2 regions of the Streptacidiphilus cavernicola genome follow, and region 2 is predicted to be linked to the other one. Evidence: riboswitches for the same ligand, from Rfam matches in the RefSeq annotation. Region 2 holds a riboswitch; the other holds the start of a gene.
The links. A riboswitch is a leader RNA that binds a small molecule or an ion and turns the genes downstream of it on or off. The one in region 2 is predicted to bind S-adenosylmethionine.
Positions count from the first base shown of each region.

Region 1 (8,882 bases), on a different contig from region 2:
GGTGACGTACGCGATGATGTCCTGCTTGTTCTGCTGGGTCATCGTGCTGTCGGGGAAGTTCGGCATGCTCTGCGGGCCGGTCTGCATGGCCTCGTAGATGTGCTTCGGGCTGACCCCGTCCAGCGGGGGCGCGAACTTGCCCTCGGAGAGGGCACCGCCGGAGCCTGCGAAGTTGTGGCACATCGCGCAGTTGGTCCGGAAGAGCTCTCCGCCGCGGGCCACGTTGCCGGGTGCGTACTGGTCGGCGGTGGGGATCAGCGGGCCGGCGCCGAGCGAGCCGACGAAGGCCGCCATGTGGTCGATGTCGGCCTGCGAGTAGATGACCTTCTTCGCCGGGATCTGGGCTCCGGGCTGCTGGGCCGGCATCCGGCCGGTGCCCACCTGGAAGTCGACGGCGGCCTGGCCGACGCCCACCAGCGTGGGGCCGTCCTTGGTGCCTTCGCCGTTCAGGCCATGGCAGCTGGAACAGCCGACTGCGAACAGCTTCTTGCCCTGCTCGATGGACAGGGACGTGCTGGAGTCCGCCTGCGCACTGCTCGCCGGAGCGAAAGCAGCGTAGATCCCTCCCGTCGCCGCCAGCGCAAAGAGGAGGACGACGATCGCTGCCAGCGGGTGGCGTCGTCGTGAGGAGAGCTGCTTCGGTTGGAAGATCTGGAGCACGGATTAACCCCGGTGTGAGGATCTGGAGCGTCTGGAGTCTGGTTGACCGTCAGGTCGGTCTGCGGGGACCGCCCGGCGGTGAGCCGAGAGGACGGTCCGACCCTGCCTACTTGATCAGATAGATGGTCGCGAAAAGGCCGATCCAGACCACGTCGACGAAGTGCCAGTAGTAGGACACGACGATCGCCGCGGTCGCCTGCTCGTGCGTGAACCGCTTGGCGGCGTACGTCCGGGCCAGGACAAACAGGAACGCGATCAGACCACCCGTCACGTGCATGCCGTGGAAGCCGGTGGTCAGGTAGAACACCGAGCCGTACGGGGAGGAGGACAGGGACAGGCCGTCGTTCCTGACGAGGTCCGTGTACTCGAAGATCTGACCGCCGATGAACATCGCACCCATGATGAAGGTGACGATGAACCAGGCCCTCAGCTTCTTCACGTCGCCGCGCTCGGCGGCGAAGACACCCATCTGGCAGGTGAACGAGGAGAGCACCAGGACGGTGGTGTTCACCGACGCGAAGGGGACGTTGAGGGCGTCGTTGAGGGAATGCCAATAGTGCGTCCCGGTCACCGAGCGGAGCGTGAAGTACATCGCGAAGAGGGCCGCGAAGAACATCAGCTCGGATGCGAGCCAGACGATGGTTCCGACGCTGACCAGGTTCGGCCGGTTGACCGATCCGTGAGCGTGTCCGGTTTCTACTGCAGTTGCTGTCGCCACGACCGTCATTATGTCGGTCGCTTATTCCGTCTTCACTCCGGGGGGTGTTCCTCGGTGTGTCCGCACCGTGACGTACCCTCCGCCGACCGGCGGACCCCTGACGACCAGGCAGGTAGCCCGAATGGCCGGACCGCCCCCGGCCCGTGCCCCGCGCGCGACAGGCCGGGGGGTCCCCCTAAATGGTGAACCGCTCGCGCCCGTACGGCTGCCCAGTGGATCTCCGCGGTACGCACCGGTGCTGCCGGGCCCCCTTCGGGAGTAGCATCCGCGGAAGCGAAGTGACGCCGATCACCTGCACGCCTGACCACCTCCCAGGGGGACACGACGATGGCACTGAACGTCCTGGTCTACAGCGACGACCGCAGCACCCGCGAGCAGGTGCTGCTGGCGCTGGGGAAGAAGCCCGCCGCGGATCTCGCGGAGCTCCAGTACCTGGAGTGCGCCACCTCGCCCGCCGTGGTCAAGGCCCTGGACGCGCACGCCGGGGGCGGCCGTCGGATCGACCTGCTGGTGCTGGACGGCGAGGCCGCCCCGGTCGGCGGGATGGGCCTGTGCCGCCAGCTCAAGGACGAGGTCTACGGCTGCCCGCCGGTGCTGGTGCTGATCGGCCGGCCGCAGGACTCCTGGCTGGCCGCCTGGAGCCGGGCCGACGCCGCGGTCGCCGCGCCGGTCGACCCGGTGGCGCTGGCGGAGACCGCGACCGCCCTGCTGCGCAGCGGAACGGCACATCTCGTCGGTTGAGATCCGGGCTCTCGGCGCCGCCGCCGGTCGCTAGGCTTGGCCTCTTCCCGACCACTCCGGCGAGAGGCCCACGGCCATGGCACACGTGTTTCCTGCGAACGGCGGCGGCGACCCCGTGCAGGCGCGCTCCTGGCCGGACGTCCTGACCGCGCTGCTCGGGGGGGCCGACCTGTCGGCCGCCGAGACCGGCTGGGCGATGCAGCGGATCATGACCGGGGAGGCCACCCCGGCCCAGGTCGCCGCGTTCATGGTGGCGCTGCGGGCCAAGGGCGAGACGGTGGAGGAGATCACCGGCCTGGTCGAGGAGATGTACCGGCACGCCGCGGTGATCGAGGTCCCCGGACGGGCCGTGGACATCGTCGGCACCGGCGGGGACCGGGCCAAGACCGTCAACATCTCCACCATGTCGGCGATCGTGGCGGCCGGGGCCGGCGCCCTGGTGGTCAAGCACGGCAACCGGGCCGCCTCCTCGGCCAGCGGCGCCACCGACGTGCTGGAGCAGCTGGGCGTCAATCTCGGGCTGACCCCGAAGCGGGTGGCCGAGGTCGCCGCGGAGGCCGGCATCAGCTACTGCCCGGCCCCGGTGTTCCACCCCTCGATGCGGCACGCCGGCCCGGCCCGGAGCGAGCTGGGCATCCCCACCTTCTTCAACCTGCTCGGCCCGCTCACCAACCCGGCGCAGGTCCGGGCCAACGCGGTCGGCTGCTTCGACACCCGGATGGCCGGGCTGATCGCCGGGGTGCTGGCCAGGCGCGGCGCGTCGGCGCTGGTCTTCCGCGGCGACGACGGCCTGGACGAGCTCACCGTCACCGGGACCTCCACGGTGTGGCGGGTGCGCGACGGCGAGGTCGAGCGGACCAGCTTCGACCCGCACGACGTCGGCATCGAGTACGCCGGGATCGAGGCGCTGCGCGGCGCCGACTCCGCCTACAACGCCGCGGTGGCCCGCCGGGTGCTGGCCGGGGAGCACGGCCCGGTCCGGGACGCGGTGCTGCTCAACTCGGCCTCGGCGCTGGTCGCCCTGGACCAGACCGCGGCCCCGCTGGCGGAGCAGCTCGCGGCGGCGATGAAGCGGACCGCGGAGTCGATCGACTCGGGCGCCGCGGAGGCGGTGCTGGCCCGCTGGGCTGCGGCGACGCACGCGTAGTTCCAGATACTGGACAGGTGTTCGCTCAAGGGGCGGACCCCTGTCATACTGCTGTCCAGGTCACGAGTGACAGCGTGAAAGCCCCGGCTTGCTGTCCGGCAACCCTCCTTCCGTGGCGGGGTGCTTCCGGGTGACGACCAGGCCCTTCGGCAGACGCCGCGAGGGCAAGCGCGGATCCTCATGACGTTCGGGCGAGCCCCGGGGATCCACTGGATGCCCTGGAGGCGTTATGTCCACGTACCCCGCTGTCGCCGTCTGCGCTCCGCTGCCCGTCCTCGGCCGTGACGTCGAGGTGCCGCTGGTCGGCGGCGAGAAGGTGACCTACGCCGCGCTGGACTACGCCGCCAGCGCCCCGGCGCTGCAGCGGGTCTGGGACGACGTCGCCGCCTACGCCCCGTACTACGGCAGCGTGCACCGCGGGGCCGGGTACCTGTCGCAGCTGTCCACCGACCTGTTCGAGCAGAGCCGGGCCACCGTCGCCGAGTTCCTCGACCTGCGCGACGGCGACCAGGTGGTCTTCACCCGGGCCACCACCGACTCGCTGAACCTGCTGGCGAGCGTGCTCCCGGCGGGCACCCGGGTGTTCGCCTTCGAGACCGAGCACCACGCCTCGCTGCTGCCTTGGCGCCGGGACGACCTCACCGTCGGCTACCTGCGCGCGCCGCGCTCGCCGGAGCAGGCGGTGGCGGCGCTGGAGGAGGCGCTGGCCGGGTCCGGGGACGGGCCGAAGCTGGTGTGCGTGACCGGGGCGTCCAACGTCACCGGGGAGATCTGGCCGGTCCGCGAGCTGGCCGCGGCGGCGCACCGGCACGGCGCCCGGATCGTGCTGGACGCCGCCCAGTTGGCCCCGCACCACCCGGTGTCGGTGCGCGACCTGGACGTGGACTGGGTGGCCTTCTCCGGGCACAAGCTCTACGCCCCCTTCGGCGCGGGCGTGCTGGCCGGGCGCGGTGACTGGCTGGACGCGGCCGAGCCGTACCTGGCCGGCGGCGGGGCCAGCCGTACCGTCGCCCGGGAGCTGGACGGCTCGGTGGCGGTGGAGTGGCAGCAGGGGCCGGCCCGGCACGAGGCGGGGTCGCCCAATGTGATCGGCGCCTACGCGGTCGCCTCGGCCTGCCGGGCGCTGACCGAGGCCGGGTTCGACCGGCTGGTGGACCGCGAGCAGTACCTGATCGAGCGGCTGCGGGCCGGTCTGGCCGGGATTCCGCAGGTGCGGGTGCTGACCCTGTTCGGCGAGGAGCACCCGCGGGTCGGGGTGCTGTCGTTCGTGGTGCGGGACTGGAACAGCTCGCACTTCTCCGCCGCGCTGTCGGCCGAGTACGGCATCGGCGTCCGGGACGGGCTGTTCTGCGCGCACCCGCTGGTGCGGACGCTGCTGGGCGGCGAGACGGCCGCGCCGTCCGAGTGCGGGGCGCCGGAGGCGTCGCTGCCGGGGGAGCGCAGCCTGAACGCGATCCGGGTCAGCTTCGGCGCGGGCACCCCGGACGAGCACGTGGACCGCTTCGTCGCGGCGGTGCGCGAGCTGGTCAGCGACGGCGCGCAGTGGGCCTACCGGACCGAGGGCGGGCGCTGCGTGCCCGACACCCGGCGCCGGTAGGCCAAGGGGGCCTCCGGCGCCTCCGGCGGGCGCTCAGTCGTCCAGGCCGATGGCGAAGGCCGCATCCAGGTCGTGGCGGGAGTAGGTGCGGAAGGCGATGTGGGTCTCGGTGGACTCCACCCCGGGCACCTTGTTGACCTGACCGGGGATCACCTCGGCCAGGTCCTCGTGGGCCCGCACCCGGACCATCGCCACCAGGTCGTGCTGCCCGGTCACCGAGTACACCTCGGTGACGCCCTCGATCGCGGCGATCGTCTCGGCGATCTCGGGGATCCGGTCGACCTGGGTCTTGATGAGCACGATCGCGGTGATCACGGGGGTTCTCCTGAGGGGAGGACGGACGGCTGGGCACGGCCAGGGTATCCACGCCCGCGGCAGTACAGCAGCCAGGCGAACACGAAGCCGCCGGCGAAGCCGATCAGGTGCGCGGTGTAGGCCACTCCGGTGACCGCCGCGGAGGGGGCCCCGACGGAGGCCCACTGGATCGCGAACCACAGCCCCAGCACCACCCAGGCCGGGAAGCGCAGCGGCAGGAACAGCAGGAACGGCAGCAGGCTGGTCACCCGGGCCTTGGGGTAGAGGCAGAGGTACGCGCCGAGCACCCCGGCGATCGCGCCGGAGGCGCCGACCAGGGTCTGCGTGCCGCTGCCGCCCCCGCCGTGCACGGCCAGCAGGGCGTAGCCGTAGGTGGCCAGGTAGCCCAGGCCGAGGTAGCCGAGCAGGTAGCGCAGCCGTCCCATCCGCTCCTCGACCATCGCGCCGAAGACGTAGAGGAACAGCATGTTCCCCAGCAGGTGCAGCCAGCCGCCGTGCACGAACATCGCGGTCAGCACCGACAGCGCCGGGATCTTGGGGAAGCCGTCGCTCGGGGCGGGGCAGCCGGGGGAGGCGACGGCCGGCAGCGGCCGGTTGTCCACCAGTTCGCCGGGGATCACCCCCCAGTGCTGGTAGTAGGCCAGTTCGGCGCAGGCCCGGTCGTTGCCGGAGCCGTAGAGCGGGTCGAGTCCGGAGACCGGGCCGACCAGGAACACCAGGGTGCAGAGCGCGATCAGCGCCCAGGTCGCCACCGGGACGAACGGGGCCGGACAGTCGTCGCTTACCGCGCGTACCGGGTTCACCATGGACTTAGCATTCCTTGCTGGGGCAAATCTGACACCGGCCGGTCGGTCCGTACGGGGGACGGTGTTCCCGCCGGTCAGCGAGGCCCTAGGGTTGACGGCGCAGGAACTTCAGCGGAACGAGCCGAGAGGACCGCCCATGTCAGTCCCGCTTCCCACCGAGGCGACCCGGTGGCGCTGCCAGCTGTGCGGCAACCTGACCCGCTTCGACGTGACCCGTTCCTCGCGGGTGGTGGAGTTCATCCACCTGGACCTGGCGGGGGAGCCCCGGGTGGAGGAGCGGGAGGTGCTGAGCGAGGCCGTGGAGTCGGTGCGGTGCCGCTGGTGCAACGCGGTGGACCAGGTCGAGCTGGTGGACCGTCCGGGCGCGGAGGCCGAGGCGGCTGCGCAGGCCGCGCGGGCGGCAGTGGCCGAGGGTTGACCGGCGGGGCTGATGGCGTGGTGACGAGGTAGGGGGAGGCGCGGCGGGCGAGAATGGCCTTCCGGAGTCTTGAGGCCGGGCGAAGAGGGCCGGGGACCGGATCGGAGCACAGGACATGGTGGAGCGAGACGACAGGCCGAACGACGCCGAGCTCCCCTTCGCCACGCCCGCCGACGCCTCCGAGGCCGAGCCCGCCGCCGCTCCTGAGGCCGACGCCTCCGGGGGCGAGCCCGCCGCCGCTTCTGAGGCCGCGCCTGCCGACCCCGCTGAAGGCGAGTCCGCCGACGTTCCTGAGGGCGAGCCCGCCGACGTGTCTGAAGCCGAGCCCGCCGCCGACGCCGACCCCGCCGCCGTAGGCGGCTCCGCGGAGCGGTTGGGGCGGCCCCTCCCGGAGGGCGTGCGGCGGCGGGTGGTCGGGTTGGCCGCGGACGGGCTGACGGCCGTGCCCGCCGGGGAGCTGCCGCACCGGCTGCGGCCGTATGCCAAGTTCACCCCGGTGCAGCGGGCCCGTCGCGGGGCCACCGCCATCGCCGCCGCGCTGGAGACCGAGCCCGGCTTCCGGTCGCGGATAGCGGAGCGGGTGCGCCTGGGCCAGCCGGACCTGGTCGCGGCGCTGGAGAGCGGCCAGGTCCCGGCCGCCGCCGACCCGCAGGACGTCGCCGCGGTGGCGTACCTGCTGCGTCCGCCGGGCTGGAGCCGCCTGGTCGGCGACGCGGGCGACGAGGTCGAGCGGGCCGAGTCCGAGGGGGCCGCGGCCGAGGCGGCCCGGCTGGTGGAGAAGCTGCAGGCGGAGCTCGCCGCGCTGCGCGAGACCAGCAGGACCGAGGCCGAGCGCGGCCGGGCCGAGCTGGACGAGGTCAAGAAGGAGCGGGACTCGCTCCGCCGCAGGCTGCGCAGCCTGGAGGCGGACACCAAGCGCGCCGAGGCAGCGACCCGCAAGGTCGGGGCCGAGCTGGAGGCGCTGCGCTCGGCCGGCGCGACCGAGCGCGGCGCGGTGGACAGCGAGGTGCGCCGGCTCAAGCACCGGGTGACCGAGGCGGAGGCGGCGCTGGAGACCGCCAGGCGGGCGTCCCGGGAGGGCCGCAGCGCGGAGGAGATGCGGCTGCGGCTGCTGCTGGACGTGGTGCTGCAGGGAACCCAGGGCCTGCAGCGCGAGTTGGGTCTGCCGCCGCTGTCCGGGAGCCGCCCGGCCGACGCGGTGGAGGCGGTGCTGCCGGCCACGGCGTCCCCGCACGACGTGGCCCGGCGCGCGCTGGACGCGGACGACCCGGCGCTGCTGGACCAGTTGCTCGCGCTGCCGCACACCCATCTGCTGGTGGACGGCTACAACGTGACCAAGAGCGGCTATCCGACGCTGCCGCTGGAGAAGCAGCGGGCCCGGCTGCTGAACGGCCTCTCGATGCTGGCCGTGCACAGCCGCGCCGAGGTCACCTGCGTCTTCGACGGCAAGGACCTGGACGCGCCGGTGCCGATGGCGCCGACCCGCGGGGTGCGGGTGCTGTTCAGCCGATCGGGGGAGACCGCCGACGAGTTGATCCGCCGTCTGGTCCGGGCCGAGCCGGAGGGGCGTCCGGTGGTGGTGGTCTCCACCGACCGCGAGGTGGCCGACGGGGTGCGCAAGGCGGGGGCCAGGCCGGTGCCCTCGGCGATGCTGCTGAAGCGGCTGATCCGCACCTGAGTAGCCGCTTCAAACCTCTTACCTGCACCAGACATTGAGGACAATTCCGCCCAGCACCCCCGGCGGGGGCGACAAGTTCACGGATTCATCACTAGTGTCTCCCTTCGAACTTCTGTACCTGGCCTGCCCGAAGGGAACCCGGCTCCGTGGTCTCACACCGTCGTACGAAGCAGCCGAGCCGTGCACGCGTGACGATCCTCACGGCAGCCGCCGCGACCGCGGTGGCGCTCTCGGCGCAGACCGCGGCCAGCGCGGCGCCCACCACGACCGGCCAGGCCAAGGCCGAGGTGAACGCGGACCGCACCGCCGCCGCGGCGGCGTCGGAGAAGTACGACGGCGCGCAGGCCCAGGAGCAGGCGCTGCAGCACCAGGTGAACATCCTCCAGGACGAGATAGCCCGGCAGCAGGCCGTGATCAACACCGAGACCACCACCCTCGGCGCGGTGGCCAGCGCGCAGTACCGGGACGGCTCGGTCGACCCGACGGTGAAGCTGATGCTCTCCGCGAACCCCACCGAGTTCCTGACCCAGGCGTCCTCCGAGAACCAGGTGGACAGCAACCAGGCCGCGCTGATCGCGCAGCTGGTGGCCCAGCAGCACACCCTGGCCGCCGAGAAGGCCCAGGCCGCACAGGAGTTGAAGGCCCAGCAGGCGCTGCTGAAGCAGATGCAGCAGGCCAAGGCCTCCATCAACGCGAAGCTCAAGCACGCCCAGGGCATCCTGGACGCGCTCACCCCGGCCCAGCGGGTGGTGGTGAACGCGCCGGCCGGCGGTGGCGGCTACACCCCGCCGTCGTCCGGCAG
Region 1 is NZ_JBHFAB010000005.1:169,987-178,868, forward strand. Features, by position in the region: gene qcrC (cytochrome bc1 complex diheme cytochrome c subunit) at 1-651, opposite strand, end outside; gene ctaE (aa3-type cytochrome oxidase subunit III) at 767-1,387, opposite strand; gene ACEZDE_RS08950 (hypothetical protein) at 1,706-2,119, shown strand; gene trpD (anthranilate phosphoribosyltransferase) at 2,196-3,266, shown strand; SAM riboswitch class IV at 3,325-3,443, shown strand; gene ACEZDE_RS08960 (aminotransferase class V-fold PLP-dependent enzyme) at 3,496-4,863, shown strand; gene ACEZDE_RS08965 (Lrp/AsnC family transcriptional regulator) at 4,897-5,178, opposite strand; gene ACEZDE_RS08970 (rhomboid family intramembrane serine protease) at 5,175-5,984, opposite strand; gene ACEZDE_RS08975 (hypothetical protein) at 6,121-6,402, shown strand; gene ACEZDE_RS08980 (NYN domain-containing protein) at 6,518-8,080, shown strand; gene ACEZDE_RS08985 (C40 family peptidase) at 8,269-8,882, shown strand, end outside.
Region 1: it holds a riboswitch for S-adenosylmethionine, as region 2 does, so the genes downstream of both, ACEZDE_RS08960 (aminotransferase class V-fold PLP-dependent enzyme) here and thrC (threonine synthase) in region 2, are expected to answer to the same signal.

Region 2 (8,882 bases):
CCCTGCGCGGGGTCAGGGCGCCGTCGTCCTCGATGGTGAAGGAGACCGGCCCCCGGTTGGAGGCGAGCAGAATCGATGCCGGGCTTGCGGTGACCATGATGCTGAGCCTTGCCTTCCCAAGCCCTGGTCAAACGTCTTTCGCGGTCGGTGTGATGTTCGGCGGCGGTGTGACGGTCGGCAGCGTGACGATGGGTGGGCGCTCACTCACCGGGAGGTCCACCGTGCTGGGGGTGAATCCGGCCGCGGTCCGGGTGAACTGGGTCAGCTGAGGGGTGGCCAGGTCGTCGGCGGCCTTGAGCCGGTTGCCGCGGCTGAGCCGCTCCAGCGCGGTGAGCTGGATGGCGGCGGCCATCCGCCCCAGCGCCTGGGAGTCCTGGTGCCGGTGGTGCCGGACCCCGACGTCCACCTGGGCCAGCGCGTCCAGACCGGCCAGCTCCAGGGCGTCCACCAGCAGCCCCAGCTCGACGCCGTAGCCGGTGGGGAAGGGCAGCCGCTCCAGCAGCGAGCGCCGGGCCGCGTACTCGCCGCCGAGCGGCTGGACGAAGCCGGCCAGCAGCGGCCAGTACAGGTTCAGCAGCGGACGGGCGACCAGCTCGGTGACCCGGCCGCCGCCGGCCGGGATGACCGCGTCGGCGGTCTCCAGCGGCCGGTCGTACATCGCCTTGACGAAGGCCACCCCGGGCTCGGTGAGCAGCGGTCCGACGATGCCGGAGACGAACGCGGGGTCGAACTCGCGCAGGTCGGCGTCGACGAAGCAGACGATGTCGCCGCGGGTCGCCAGCAGCGAGCGCCACAGCACCTCGCCCTTGCCGGGCAGCGCGGGCAGCGCGGGCAGGATCGCGTCCCGGTGCACCACCCGGGCCCCGGCCTCGGCGGCGACCCGCGCGGTGCCGTCGGCGGAGCCGGAGTCGACCACCACCAGCTCGTCCACCAGCGGCACCGCGTCCATCAGGTCGCGGCGGACGGCCGAGACGATCCCGCCGACCGTGGCCTCCTCGTCCAGGGCCGGGAGCACCACGCTGACGCTGTGTCCGGTCGCCCGCTTGGCGGCGAGCAGCTCCGGCAGGGAGCGGTCGGCCGCCGTCCAGGAGCGGTGGCGCAGCCAGTCCGCGACCTCGTCAAGCACAGGACTCCTCGGTAGTGGTCTCCGGTCGCGGTCCCCGCTGTGACGCGTCTCGCCCCGCGGACGATCTGTGATCGCGGACAGTGCTTCGGTTACAGTCATGGGGACGACCGGCGCACTCCACAGTATCCACGCGCCGGACAAACGCGGATCGGCAGCGACCGTCCGCCATAGAGCTCATCCAGAGGGACTGAGGGAACGGCCCGTTGAAGTCCCGGCAACCCTCCTGCCAGCACACGCCGTAGAGGCCCTGGTGGGGAAGGTGCCAATTCCGTCCTGCGGCGAGACGCGCCGCGGGGAAGATGAGGAGAGAGGGCCTCGCCATCATGGCTGAAGTAACCGCTGAGTCGTTCGGTCCCGCCGTCGCCCTGTCCTGCAGGGAGTGCGGTGCGCGGACCCCGCTCGCCCCCGATTTCGCCTGTACCGAGTGCTTCGGCCCGCTTGAGGTGGCGTACGAGCTGCCCACCGGGGACCCGGAGGCGCTGCGGGCCCGGATCGAGGCGGGCCCGGCGAACATCTGGCGCTACGCGCCGCTGCTGCCCGTCCCCGCGGACGTGGCGGACAAGCCCAATCTCAACCCCGGCTGGACCAAGCTGGTCAAGGCCGACAACCTGGCCCGCGAGCTGGGCGTGACCGGCGGCCTGTACGTCAAGGACGACTCCGGCAACCCGACCCACTCGTTCAAGGACCGGGTCGTCGCCATCGCCGTCGAGGCCGCCCGCACCTTCGGCTTCACCACCCTCTCCTGCTCCTCCACCGGCAACCTGGCCGGCGCGGTGGGCGCCGCCGCGGCCAGGACCGGGCTGCGCTCGTGCGTGTTCATCCCGCACGACCTGGAGCAGGGCAAGGTGGTGATGGCCGCGGTGTACGGCGGCGAGCTGGTCGGCATCGAGGGCAACTACGACGACGTGAACCGCTTCTGCTCGGAGCTGATCGGCGACCCGGCCGGCGAGGGCTGGGGCTTCGTCAACGTCAACCTCCGCCCCTACTACGGCGAGGGCTCGAAGACCCTGGCGTACGAGATCTGCGAGCAGCTGGGCTGGCGGCTGCCGGACCAGCTGGTGATCCCGATCGCCTCGGGCTCCCAGCTGACGAAGATCGACAAGGGGCTGAAGGAGCTGATCGCGCTCGGCCTGGTCGAGGACAGGCCCTACAAGATCTTCGGCGCCCAGGCCGAGGGCTGCTCGCCGGTCTCGGTCGCCTTCAAGGCAGGCCACGACGTGATCCGGCCGCAGAAGCCGGACACCATCGCCAAGTCGCTGGCGATCGGCAACCCGGCCGACGGCCCGTACGTCCTGGACATCTGCCGCCGCACCGGCGGCGCGGTGGAGGACGTCAACGACGAGCAGGTGGTCGACGCGATCAAGCTGCTGGCGCGGACCGAGGGGATCTTCGCCGAGACGGCGGGCGGGGTCACCGTGGGCGTGCTGCAGAAGCTGATCAAGAACGGCCTGCTCGACCCGGCCGCCGAGACCGTGGTCCTCAACACCGGTGACGGCCTGAAGACCCTGGACGCGGTGGAACCGACCACCGGCCTGTCCGCCACCATCCGCCCCACCCTTGACTCGTTCCGAGAGGCTGGCCTCGTATGAGTGTCTCCGTCCGCATTCCGACCATCCTGCGCACCTACACCGGCGGCGCCGCCGAGGTGAAGGCCGAGGGGGCGACCCTCGCCGCCGTGATCGAGGACCTGGAGGCCAACCACACCGGCATCCGCGGCCGCATCCTCGACGACAGCGGCAAGCTGCGCCGCTTCGTGAACGTGTACGTGAACGACGACGACGTGCGCTTCGCGGACGGCCTGGACACGGCCGTCGCCGACGGCGGCGCGATCTCCATCATCCCGGCGGTCGCCGGCGGCTGCTGATCCCGGTTCTCCGGAAGGGGCGTCCCCGCCGTTCGGCCGGGACGCCCTTCGCATGTCCGAAACGCATCGGCCGGACAATGGCCGATTGTCGCCCGGGGTCTGTCCTGAACGGGTCCGCGGAGCAGGTAGAGTGCATTCCGGTTCCTTCGATTACCTTCCCCCGGGCCTGGCCTGACCCCTTGTGCCACCGGCGTCCCGCGGGTCGAGACGGCATATGCCGGAAACGGCTGCCTGATTCCTGAGAAATTGTCCGGTGATTTGCCCGGATGACACCGGTATGCCCCGTCGATCTTGTGGCGGTTTGCCGATATTGATCGGCTTATGCCCGATAAACAATGACGAGAATTCTGTGCCGTGCGCCCTGTTGCAGAGGGCATCGGAGTGGATACATTCAGCGTCGGTCGATGCACTGCGTGCCGCGCAGGGGCACGGCCCGGTCCGCGGAGTGCGGTCCGTGAAAGGGCCAGTAATAGGGGAGTTCGGAATGGCTCAGGGCACCGTCAAGTGGTTCAACGCGGAGAAGGGGTACGGCTTCATCGCGGTCGACGGTGGTGCGGACGTGTTCGTCCACTACAGCGCGATCCAGATGGACGGGTACCGGTCGCTCGAAGAGGGCCAGCGGGTCGAGTTCGAGATCTCGCAGGGTCAGAAGGGTCCGCAGGCGGACATGGTCCGCGTGGTGTGACCGCTCGGTCGAGCGATCGCTGACAGACCTTCCGGTAGGCCGATGCCCCAGCAGGGGCGGCGGCCTACCGGCGTTTCCGGCCCCGGGTCCCGGGTCGGGCTCCGGACATCTGCTTGCACTCAAGGGGTGAGAGTGCTAATCATTGGCGTTAGCACTCTGAGGTAGAGAGTGACAACGGGCCGGGTAGGTGAGGCTCCGGGCGCGACGGGAAGTGACCGTCGCCGGCCGGGACCGTCCGTCGCGGGCGCCAGCGCGGTCCACTCGCAGCCACCCTGTCCGGGAGGACCACTTCCATGGCCAAGATCATTGCGTTTAACGAGGAAGCTCGTCGCGGCCTTGAGCGCGGGATGAACCAGCTCGCCGACGCTGTCAAGGTCACGCTCGGCCCCAAGGGCCGCAACGTCGTCCTGGAGAAGAAGTGGGGCGCCCCCACGATCACCAACGACGGTGTCTCCATCGCCAAGGAGATCGAGCTCGAGGACCCGTACGAGAAGATCGGCGCCGAGCTCGTCAAGGAGGTCGCCAAGAAGACCGACGACGTCGCGGGCGACGGCACCACCACCGCCACCGTGCTGGCCCAGGCGCTGGTCCGGGAGGGCCTGCGCAACGTCGCCGCCGGCGCCAACCCGATGGCCCTGAAGCGCGGCATCGAGAAGGCCGTGGCGGCCGTCTCCGCCCAGCTGCTGGAGCAGGCGCAGGACGTGGAGACCAAGGAGCAGATCGCCTCCACCGCCTCCATCTCCGCCGCCGACCCGCAGATCGGCGAGCTCATCGCCGAGGCGATGGACAAGGTCGGCAAGGAAGGCGTCATCACCGTCGAGGAGTCGCAGACCTTCGGCCTGGAGCTTGAGCTCACCGAGGGCATGCGCTTCGACAAGGGCTTCATCTCGGCGTACTTCGCCACCGACCTGGAGCGTATGGAGACGTCCTTCGACGACCCGTACATCCTGATCGCCAACTCCAAGATCGGCGGGGTCAAGGACCTGCTCCCGATCCTGGAGAAGGTCATGCAGTCCGGCAAGCCGCTGCTGATCATCGCCGAGGACGTCGAGGGCGAGGCCCTGTCGACCCTGGTGGTCAACAAGATCCGTGGCACCTTCAAGTCCGTCGCCGTCAAGGCCCCGGGCTTCGGCGACCGCCGCAAGGCCATGCTCGGCGACATCGCCATCCTCACCGGCGGCACGGTCATCTCCGAGGAGGTCGGCCTGAAGCTGGAGAACGCCGGTCTGGAGCTGCTCGGCACCGCCCGCAAGGTCGTCATCACCAAGGACGAGACCACCATCATCGACGGTGGCGGCGACAGCGACCAGGTCGCCGGCCGGGTCAACCAGATCCGCGCCGAGATCGACAACAGCGACTCCGACTACGACCGCGAGAAGCTCCAGGAGCGCCTGGCGAAGCTCGCGGGCGGCGTGGCCGTGATCAAGGCCGGCGCGGCGACCGAGGTCGAGCTCAAGGAGCGCAAGCACCGCATCGAGGACGCCGTCCGCAACGCGAAGGCCGCCGTCGAGGAGGGCATCGTCGCCGGTGGCGGCGTTGCGCTGCTGCAGGCCGGGGTGGTCTTCGAGAAGCTGGAGCTGGAGGGCGACGAGGCCACCGGCGCCAACATCGTCAAGGTCGCGCTGGAGGCCCCGATCAAGCAGATCGCCCTCAACGGCGGCCTCGAGGGCGGCGTCGTGGTCGAGAAGGTCCGCAACCTGCAGCCGGGTTGGGGCCTCAACGCCGCGACCGGCGAGTACGTCGACCTGATCGCGTCCGGCATCATCGACCCGGCCAAGGTCACCCGCTCCGCCCTGCAGAACGCGGCCTCCATCGCCGCGCTGTTCCTGACCACCGAGGCGGTCATCGCCGACAAGCCCGAGAAGGCCGGTGCCCCCGCGGGCGGCGGCGGCATGCCGGGTGGTGACATGGACTTCTGATCCTGGCCCCCGGCCGGATCAGCGGTACCTGAGCGAGGCGGTCCTCCCCTTCGGGGGCGGGCCGCCTCGCTGCGTTCCCGGCTGCCGCCGGGTTTGGGAGAATGGGGGGATGGACGCCGCCGAGAACCCCGTGAACCCCGCAGGCACACCGGACCCGGCCATCGAGGCCGCGCTGCACAGCGCCCGCGCGGACGTGCTGCGGGACCTGACCTCACGCGACATCGCCGACGCGGCGGTGGTCTCGATGCTGGAGGACGCGGTGGCCCAGCGCCGCTGGTGGGTCGAGCAGTGGCCGGACGGGGTGGAGTTCCTGCTCGGGCTGGTCGCCCAGGACATCCAGGACGCCCTGCTGGAGGCTTACGGCCGCTGGCCGCTGTGCGGGTCCTGCGCGGTCGAGGGCGAGCTTCAGGCGCTGAGCGTCGATCCCGAGCTGGGCCCCGATCCGCACTGGGTGTGCGAGAAGGAGGGCCTGGTGATCGCCGCGGTCGGGGCGCTGGGCGCATGATCCTGATCGACCCGCCGAGTTGGCCCGGACACGGGCGGATGTGGTCGCACCTGGTCAGCGACACGTCCTACGCGGAGCTGCATGCGTTCGCGCGGCGGCTGGAGATTCCCCCGCGGGGGTTCGAGCGGGACCACTACGACGTTCCGGCGCGGTTGTACGAGGCGGCGGTGGCGGCGGGGGCGGTTCCGGTCTCCAGCCGTGAGATCGTTTCCCGACTGGCGGCTGCGGGGCTGCGGCGGCGGAAGGGTGCGGCTGGGTAGGGGGTTGCTGTTCGCACAGTTCCCCGCGCCCCTGGGGGTCTGCAGCTCGATCAGTTGCACATGTCAGGGGCGCGGGGAACTGCGCGAACAAGAGCCCCTACGGACGCAAGGCGTCCAACTCCGCCCGCAGGTTCCCCCGAGCCGCCTCCTCATAAGCGGCGTGCCCCCGTTCCGTACGGAACAGCGCAGGGAGCCCCAGCAGCTGTTCCAGGATCTCCGCCCGGCCCGCCCGGAACGCCGCGTCGGGCACGAAGCCGTACTCCTCCCGGACCGCCGCGGCGTAAGCCGCGTAGGCCGCGGGGGCCCCGCCGAGGACCGCGAGGTCGGCGTCGCACAGCACCTCCCCGTTCCGGTCGCCCGCGGCCGGCTCGTGGGTGGTGGTCAGCCGCACCAGCCGGGCCGCTTCGGCCACCACCGCAGCCGGAACCCCCGCTTCCGGCAGGACCCGCTCCGCGAGCCGCGCGCTGCGCTCCTCGTTCTCGGCCCGGTCCGGTGCGTACACGGCGTCGTGGAACCAGGCCCCGAGGCGCACCGCGTCGGCGTCCTCGGCCTGCTCGGCCAGGTGGTCCACGACGTCCAGGACCGCGGCCAGATGGGTCAGCGTGTGGTACCGCCGCTGGGGCTCGGACCAGCGGCGGAGCAGTTCGTCGCCGAAGGGGGCGGGCGGCGCTGAGCCGGCCGGGGCGAGCCGTCCGAGCAGGGCGGTCCAGCGGTCGAGCAGGGCGGCTGCGAGGGCGGCGTCCGGATGCGGCAGCGGTGGCATGACGCCATTGTGAGGGAGAGGGCTGCCGAAGTTTGTGCGATCAAGCACGGAACAGGACTCGCCGCGCAGCCGTCAGATATGGCAGGCTAAGCAATATGTCTAGACCAATCTTCGACGGTCGGTCCGGACATCATGAGCAGAGGGAGAAGGACCGTGTCAGCCCGCCCGATCTTCGAGGTCATCGCCACGTGCAAGCAGGACGCGGTGGCAGCCGCCGCCGGTGGTGCCGACCGCCTGGAGTTGGCTGTCGACATGGGCGCCGACGGGCTCACCCCGTCGGTGGAGGAGTTCGCCAGGATCCGCGCCGCGGTGCACATCCCGCTGCGGGTCATGCTGCGCGACCGTGACGGCTTCCTGCCGCGCGACCTGGAGGCGCTGTCGGCCACTGCCGAGGCGCTCCGGGCCGAGGGCGCGGAGGAGTTCGTGTTCGGCTTCCTCACCCCCGACGGCGGCGTGGACCTGGAGGCGGTGCGGACCGTCCTGGACGCCATCCCCGGCTGCCGCTGGACCTTCCACCGGGCGCTGGACAACGCCGTGGACCGGGCCTCGGTCCGGGCCGCGATCGACGGGCTGCCCGGCCTGGACACCGTGCTGACGGCCGGTTCGGCCGCGGGCGTGGCGGCCGGGATCGACGTGCTGGCGGCCGAGTCGGCGCGGTCCGGCGAGCCCGGCTACCGTCCGCAGATCCTGGTCGGCGGCGGGCTCAAGGCCGACCAGGTCCCCGGGCTGCGCAAGCTGGGCATCGCCGGGTTCCACGTCGGCGGGATGGTCCGCCCCGGCGGCTGGACCACGCCGGTGGACACCGGCCTGGTCCAGCAGTGGCGCCGCCTGGTCGACGCGGACGAGCACATCGCGGCGTAGTCCCCGTCCCCCGGGACGGGACGGCCGGGCTCAGTCGGTGAGCACCGGGGGCAGCGGCCTGGCGTGCAGCACGGTGAGCCCGGAGACCGGGCGGGTGAGGCAGACGTAGAGGCGGCGCAGCCCGGTGCGGGCGTCCGGTTCGCCGTCGACGATCGCGGCCGGCTCGTCCAGCACCACGTAGTCGTACTCCAGGCCCTTCGCGAGCGAGGCCGGGACCAGGGTCAGCCGGGCCTCGGCGGTGGTCTCGGTTCCGGGGTCCAGGTAGGGCAGGCCGGCCGTGTCCAGCGCGGCGGCCAGCGCCGGGATCCGGGCGTCGGCGGCGATCAGGCCGACCGAGCCCTCGTTGCGCAGGGTCTCCCGGCAGGCGGCGACCACCGCGTCGGTCAGCGCCGCTGGTGCGGCGTCGGTCAGCGCCGAGGCGGCGTCCAGCGCGGCGGAGTCGTCCGGCTCGTCGGCTGCCGTCCTCGGGTCCGGCCGTCCGGTTGGCACCCGGCGGACGCTGAGCGCGCCGTGCGACTCGCGGACCGACTCGGCTGGAGCCAGGTCCGGCGCGATGCCGGGGAGCAGCCGTGAGGCGTAGCGGATCACCTCGCTGGGCACCCGGAAGGTCTTGGTCAGCGCCTCGACCCTGGAGTCCGGCTTGCCCAGGTGCCGCAGCGCCTCGGCCCAGGTCGCGGTGGCCCACGGGGTGGTGCCCTGGGCGATGTCGCCGAGGACGGTGGCCGAGCCGGTGGTGCAGCGGCGGCCGACCGCGCGGTACTGCATCGGGGAGAGGTCCTGGGCCTCGTCCAGCACCACGTGGCCGAGCGAGTGGGTCCGCTCGACCAGGTCGCGGGCCTCGTCGACCAGGACGGCGTCGGCCAGCGACCAGGGCGCGGCGCGCAGGCTGCGCGGGGGCT
Region 2 is NZ_JBHFAB010000001.1:370,860-379,741, reverse strand. Features, by position in the region: gene ACEZDE_RS01680 (alpha,alpha-trehalose-phosphate synthase (UDP-forming)) at 1-97, opposite strand, end outside; gene ACEZDE_RS01675 (glucosyl-3-phosphoglycerate synthase) at 128-1,126, opposite strand; SAM riboswitch class I at 1,298-1,432, shown strand; gene thrC (threonine synthase) at 1,426-2,715, shown strand; gene ACEZDE_RS01665 (MoaD/ThiS family protein) at 2,712-2,990, shown strand; gene ACEZDE_RS01660 (cold-shock protein) at 3,475-3,675, shown strand; gene groL (chaperonin GroEL) at 3,969-5,594, shown strand; gene ACEZDE_RS01650 (hypothetical protein) at 5,704-6,099, shown strand; gene ACEZDE_RS01645 (DUF4031 domain-containing protein) at 6,096-6,359, shown strand; gene ACEZDE_RS01640 (HD domain-containing protein) at 6,457-7,122, opposite strand; gene ACEZDE_RS01635 (copper homeostasis protein CutC) at 7,276-7,983, shown strand; gene ACEZDE_RS01630 (HelD family protein) at 8,014-8,882, opposite strand, start outside.